Regions from separate parts of the Bacillus sp. NMTD17 genome, predicted to be linked through region 2. Evidence: riboswitches for the same ligand, from Rfam matches in the RefSeq annotation. Region 2 holds a riboswitch; each other region holds the start of a gene.
What was found. A riboswitch is a leader RNA that binds a small molecule or an ion and turns the genes downstream of it on or off. The one in region 2 is predicted to bind S-adenosylmethionine.

Region 1 (2,263 bases), on a different contig from region 2:
TTGTCTTTTTTTCGTCAAGGGGACTATGAAGTCCACACTTGATCTGCAATCTCAATCACATGACGCAGCTTCTCCCATTGCTGCTCTTCTGTTAACAGATTGCCTTCCTCCGTTGAGGCGAACCCGCATTGCGGACTCAAGCAAATCTGGTTAATGTCGACATATTGAGCCGCTTCCTCGATCCGTTTTTTAATCTGTTCAGCCGGCTCAAGCTCACCATATTTTGAAGTGACAAGCCCTAGTACGATTTGGAGGTTTGGGTTCTTCACATAGCGTAGGGGTTCAAAACCGCCAGAACGATCGTCGTCGAATTCTAAAAAGAGACCATCCAGATCTAAGCCGGCGAAAATTGTTTCTGCCGCTGCTTCATAACCGCCTTCAGCTGCCCACGTCGATTTAAAGTTACCACGACAAATGTGCATAGTGATCACCAAATCCTCTGGACGATCGGCAACCGCTTCATTGATTGTTTTCGCAAATGACTCACGAAGTTCATCTTCTTCTCGGCCAAAGGCTTTGATTTGTTCATGCCCTTTTTCAGAAAAGAACACCGCCCATGCTGTATCATCCAACTGTAAGTAGCGGCAGCCTGCATCATAAAAAGCACGGATGGCTTTCTTATACGCCTGTGCCACATCATGGTGGAATGCCTCTAGGCTGTCGTATACTCCTTCTTCAAGTTTTCCACGGAAAAAGAGCATATTCGGACTTGGAATCGTCATTTTAGCCGTATGATCACCAGCGATGCTTTGAAGGAAACGGTAATCCTCTAGCATTGGATGATCTGTAAAGTCAATCTTGTCCGTTACCTTGATGCCACGCGCTTTTGTTGTCGTATTGTGGAATTGAATACCTTGATCCGCTTCAAATCCTTCGACCCCATCTAATCCCTCAAGAAAGTCAAAATGCCACCATGCACGTCTGAATTCTCCATCTGTGACAACCTCTAATCCAATTTCTTTTTGCTTCTCCACAATGCGTGTAATTTCTTCATTTTCAATTTGTCGGAGCTGCTCTGCTGTCAGCGTACCGTCTGCCTTTTGCTTGCGTGCTTCCTTGATACGTTCTGAACGAAGTAAGCTGCCTACTTGATCTGCGCGAAATGGCGGTTTCGTTGTTTTCTTTCCAATGGTTTGTACTTGTGTCATGCTGAATCCCTTCTTTCTACAGGTTAAAAATCAAATAAAAAAGCTCTTCCTTGGATAAGGAAGAGCATCATATACTGAGAGAACTCTGCCTTATCTTCAAACAAGCATCTGCTTGTTTAAGGAATTAGCACCATTCTGTTCCGAGGAACAGCGGTTGCCGGGTTTCACAGGGCCAGTCCCTCCACCACTCTTAATAAGGTTACCTTTTGATTCAATTTTCTTAATAAACATAATTATTCAACTTTTTCGAGAGAAAGTCAATGGTTTTTACTGTTTAATTTTCTACATAAACAAATAATGGTAAACAAACCCGAAGTGGAAAAAGGAAGAATAATATGGAAAAAGTGCTTCTTTTGGTTCTTTTGTCATGGTATACTCAATTGGTAATAGACAAAAATGGGGGTTTTTACTATGACAATGAAAAAAGGCCTAATAATCAGCCTGCTCATTTTTTCGCTGATTGTTTCGTTGTTTGCGCCAGTTGGATCTGCGGATGCCAAACAAGCAAAAAAAGCAAAAGTAAGTACGCACTATTATAAAAAGAAAAAAACATTCAAATATGCACAGGTGAAAAACCTAAGCAAGGCGCATATGAAAACCATCAATCGTGATTTAAAAGAAGATATCGCATTCTCTTATTCTACGTACTTGTTCTTAAAGGACGAAGCGAAAAAGGAAGGCTTTGGGAAGATCACGTACGAAAGATCGTTTAAAACGAAATTTAACAATGGGAAGAAGCTCAGTATCTTAAACTATGACTACATGAATGATGGTGGAATGCATGGGGATACGATGGTTTCCAGCATGAACTATGTGTTAACAAAGAAAAAGACAAAGCAGCTGTTCTTGACAGACGTTGTGAAAACAAAGAAAAAACGTACGAAAGTAAGAGATTATATTTATAACTACACAAAGAAACATAAAAGCAAATTCTATGCGAACCTGAAAAAAAGTGACATTGAAATCAACTACAACACGCAGTATTACTTCACGAAAAAGGGAATTGCTGTTGTCTTCCAGCCATATGAAATTTCACCTTATTATGTAGGAATTCCTATGATTCAAGTTCCTGCGAAGGTATATAAATAAAAAGAAAAACGGCCAATGAATCTGGT
Region 2 (2,263 bases):
ACATGACATTCCAACAACGGTGCAAAAAGCAATGAACCGGCTTGCCGCACTTGGTGTTGATTTGGTCAATGTGCATGCTGCTGGCGGGAAACATATGATGCAAGCTGCGTTAGAAGGGCTTGAAAGCGGGACGCCTGCTGGACAAAAACGTCCAGGCATTATTGCAGTGACACAGCTGACGAGTACGTCAGAAGACATGATGAGGAACGAATTACTCATAGACCGTCCGCTGCAAGAGACTGTCATCCGGTACGGGCAATTGGCATATGAAAGTGGACTAGACGGTGTTGTTTGCTCTGTTCATGAATCCAAAGCCCTTCATGAGCACATCTCACCTGCCTTTCTCACTGTCACGCCGGGGATTCGCTTACAAAATGATCAAACCGATGACCAAAAGCGTGTGGCGACTCCTGCCTATGCAAAAGAGCAAGGTGTTTCACAAATTGTTGTCGGAAGGTCAATCACAAAAGCTGAAAAACCATTGGAAGCCTATCATCAAATTTTAAAAGAGTGGGAGTGACTGCCAGATGAAAACAAAAATCGCTAAACACCTATTACAAATCAAAGCGGTCTCATTAAAACCAGACGAACCGTTTACATGGGCAAGCGGTATCAAATCACCGATCTATTGTGACAACCGTCTTACCTTGTCCTACCCAGAAGTAAGACACGACATTGCTGAAGGTCTTAAAGAGTTGATCCTCACTCATTTTGAAAGAGCGGAGGTTGTTGCTGGTACTGCAACAGCAGGCATCCCGCATGCGGCATTAGCGGCAGACCGTCTGAACGTGCCGATGTGTTATGTGAGAAGTAAGCCAAAAGCACATGGAAAAGGGAATCAAATTGAAGGAGCCGTATCAAAAGGTCAAAAGGTGGTCGTCGTAGAAGACTTGATTTCAACAGGAGGCAGTGTGCTTGAAGTGGTCGCTGCTCTTCAAGAAGCGGGCTGTGACGTACTAGGAGTTGCCGCGATCTTCACATACGGACTGCCAAAAGCTGCAGCTGCTTTTCAAGAGAAAAACATTCCATATGTCACCCTAACAGACTATGACACACTGACAGACGTGGCACTTGAGCTGAAAGCGATCGAGCCTTCTGCTATGAATAAACTAAAACGCTGGAGACAAGATCCTTCCTCTGAATCTTGGATGGAAGAAACCGTCTAAAAAGCTGTGCGTACCCGCACAGCTTTTTTATTTGGTTAAAAATAGTAAAATAGACTCAAATTCAAATAAAAACTAATCCTATCAATAAAGTCGGGTTGACTTTTGTTTGAATTGTGTTAATATTTAAGACAAATTAAAACACTTATCCAGAGAGGTGGAGGGACTGGCCCGATGAAGCCCGGCAACCTGCGATTTGCAAGGTGCTACTTCCTGCAAAATGATTCTATTTTGAAAGATAAGGAAATGAGCTTCCTCATCTTTCTTTCGGACTGAAAGGAAGTTTTTTTATTTTAACGGTGAGGAGGAAGACGAGATGGAAGTGAAGCGAAATCAGGATGAAGACTTATTGAAGCATATGCAGAAACTGATTGGGGATATGAATTCGGTTCAGTTACGCTGATTGTTCAGGACGGTCAAGTGATTCAAGTGGAAGAAAACAGAAAAAGTCGGTTGACGTAGTGCGGAGAGTAGTGATACTCCGGAAGGGGAGAAACAATGTTAACTTATGAAAATTGGCAAGAGCCGTCCATTACATTTCAAGAGGATGATTTGTATAAAGGGGCCTTATCTGTGCTGAAATGGGCATACGGTCATTATGGTGATCAGCTCGTTTATGCATGCAGCTTTGGTATTGAAGGCATCGTCCTCATTGATCTTATTGCGAAAGTAAAAAAGGATGCAAGAATTGTCTTTTTAGATACAGGTCTGCATTTTAAGGAAACGTACGACACAATTGATGCGGTAAAGGAAAGATACCCAGGTTTAGATATTGTGCTGAAAACCCCTGAGCTGACGGTTGAGGAGCAAAACGAGCAGCATGGTGATCAGCTATGGAAAACGGACCCTCAAAGCTGCTGCTATATGCGTAAGGTCATTCCTTTGCAAGAAGCGCTATCCGGCTATCCGGCATGGCTTTCTGGCTTAAGAAGAGAGCAGTCACCCAAGCGAGCAGGGACGAACTTTTTAAATCAGGATGAAAAATTCAAATCAGTGAAAGTATGTCCTCTTATCCACTGGACGTGGAAGGACATATGGAGATATGCATCTAGAGAGGAACTTACTTATAATCCGCTGCATGATCAGGGATATCCAAGTAT
Region 3 (2,263 bases), 380 kb from region 2:
GCCTCAGTAAACAATTCACTGATCACATCTTCAGTGGCTGGCTTTGCGAACATTCTGCCGTAGCTTGTGACTTTCAGCATACAGTAGAGTTTGTCTCCTTTTTTTGGCCATGCTTCCTCAAAAGGCGGGAGGTGTTCTGTTGCAACAAGTGCATCCTTTGACAGCCCGACATCGACAAATGCGCCCATGTCTTCTACCACGTCTACGACTTCTACCCAGCCATATGTATGCGCATTGATTGTAGGTATTTTCATCGTGGCAGCCAGTCTTTCTTCATGATCTACATATAAGTAGACCTCTACTTCATCTCGGTCACCAATATCCTCTGTCATCTCACTGCGGTGCAAGAGGACCGAATCTTCACCATCTGTCAAAAAGTAGCCGTATTCCATCTCGTTCTCTATTTGCAAGGTCAGTTGCTCACCTGGTCTCATGTTCTCTTCCTTCCTATCTGCCCATAAAAGAGCGTTCGTTCATCTTTTGATTCACTTTATTCTACTATACTTCTCCTCACATGAACATCTCTAGTTCTGTTAGCTAAAGTGGACAAACTGGACACGATTTATACCGCTGCCGGCTGAACTCTTTGACTCGTCTCTTCGATAAAGTTTCTTCTTCTCCTATTTGCATGATAAAATAGACGCAATATCTATACATGGAGGTCATGTGTTATGGCAAAAGAAAGCTCATTTGACATTGTATCGAAGGTTGAACTGCCAGAGGTGCAAAACGCTGTTCAAGCAGCGCTGAAAGAAATTAAAAACCGTTATGATTTTAAAGGAAGTAAAAGTGATATTTCTCTTGAAAAAGAAGAGCTCGTTCTCATCTCTGATGATGACTTTAAGCTGGAGCAGCTAAAAGATGTGCTTGTGACAAAGCTGATCAAACGAGATGTTCCTACCAAAAACATCGACTACGGAAAAACCGAGCATGCCCTTGGCGGAACAGTACGCCAGCGCGCGAAGCTGATCAGCGGGATTGATCAAGACAACGCCAAAAAGATCAATGCACTCATTAAGCAATCCGGCATCAAAGTGAAGTCACAGTTTCAAGATGACCAAGTGCGTGTAACAGGGAAAAATAAAGATGATTTACAAGAGGTTATTTCTCTTATGCGCAAGGCAGATTTACCGATTGACGTTCAATTTATAAATTTTCGATAAATTTCAAATTTTCCATTGATTATTTCCGATTTTTTCGATACAGTTGATGGAAGTTCAATTCATTGACATGTTCATATCACTTTCTTATCAAGAGAGGCAGAGGGACTGGCCCTGTGAAGCCTCAGCAACCGGTGTAGTAGAAATATATTTTCTATGACCAAGGTGCTAAATCCAGCAAGCAACTGCTTGGAAGATAAGGAGAAGAATTACGATACAGCCAAAAAGTCTTCTTCTTATCAGAAGGCTTTTTTTGTTACATAGAAATAAGGAGGAAACCAATGGGCCTATTACAAGACTTACAAAACCGCGTACTGATTGCTGACGGTGCAATGGGAACACTTTTATACTCTTACGGCATTGACCGCTGCTTTGAAGAATTAAATTTATCGAAAGAAGAGGAAGTAAAGCGCGTGCATGAGGCATATGTGCAGGCTGGTGCTGACATCATCCAAACAAATACGTACGGTGCGAATTATATTAAACTATCCCGCTACGGCTTAGAGGAAGAAACGAAGCGCATCAATACAAAGGCCGTACAAATCGCAAAAGCAGCCGCAGGCTCCGCTTATGTACTCGGAACGATCGGCGGCATTCGAACATTTAACAAAAATGCCTACTCTATTGAAGAAATTAAACGAAGCTTTAGAGAGCAGTTGTACATTCTATTAAATGAACAGCCTGACGGATTATTGCTAGAAACGTACTATGACATGGAAGAAGCGAAGACCGTTCTCCAAATTGCACGCAAAGAAACGACTCTCCCGATTGTCATGAACGTCTCCATGCATGAACAAGGTGTTTTGCAGGATGGAACCCCGCTCAAGGATGGTTTATCTGAATTGTCCTCTCTTGGCGCAGATGTCGTCGGCATCAACTGCAGGCTAGGCCCTTATCATATGATTCAGGCACTCGAAGGCGTACCGATTTTAGAAAATTCCCATTTATCAGTCTATCCTAACAGCAGTCTTCCCTCTCTTGAAGAAGGCAGACTCGTCTATGATACAGATAACGATTATTTTCGAAAAAGTGCACTTGAATTTAGAAATCAAGGCGCACGTATTATCGGTGGCTGCTGCGGAACAACGCCTCAGCATATTCAC

Region 1: it holds a riboswitch for S-adenosylmethionine, as region 2 does, so the genes downstream of both, C6347_RS00880 (5-methyltetrahydropteroyltriglutamate--homocysteine S-methyltransferase) here and C6347_RS19625 (DUF2292 domain-containing protein) in region 2, are expected to answer to the same signal.
Region 3: it holds a riboswitch for S-adenosylmethionine, as region 2 does, so the genes downstream of both, C6347_RS08445 (bifunctional homocysteine S-methyltransferase/methylenetetrahydrofolate reductase) here and C6347_RS19625 (DUF2292 domain-containing protein) in region 2, are expected to answer to the same signal.

What each region holds. Positions count from the first base shown of each region.
Region 1 is NZ_PVRH01000001.1:186,336-188,598, forward strand. Features, by position in the region: gene C6347_RS00880 (5-methyltetrahydropteroyltriglutamate--homocysteine S-methyltransferase) at 24-1,148, opposite strand; SAM riboswitch class I at 1,236-1,348, opposite strand; gene C6347_RS00885 (DUF3298 and DUF4163 domain-containing protein) at 1,560-2,237, shown strand.
Region 2 is NZ_PVRH01000002.1:258,189-260,451, reverse strand. Features, by position in the region: gene pyrF (orotidine-5'-phosphate decarboxylase) at 1-520, shown strand, start outside; gene pyrE (orotate phosphoribosyltransferase) at 528-1,166, shown strand; SAM riboswitch class I at 1,306-1,408, shown strand; gene C6347_RS19625 (DUF2292 domain-containing protein) at 1,512-1,625, shown strand; gene C6347_RS06405 (phosphoadenylyl-sulfate reductase) at 1,662-2,263, shown strand, end outside.
Region 3 is NZ_PVRH01000002.1:641,201-643,463, forward strand. Features, by position in the region: gene C6347_RS08435 (CvfB family protein) at 1-434, opposite strand, end outside; gene C6347_RS08440 (YajQ family cyclic di-GMP-binding protein) at 672-1,163, shown strand; SAM riboswitch class I at 1,245-1,363, shown strand; gene C6347_RS08445 (bifunctional homocysteine S-methyltransferase/methylenetetrahydrofolate reductase) at 1,442-2,263, shown strand, end outside.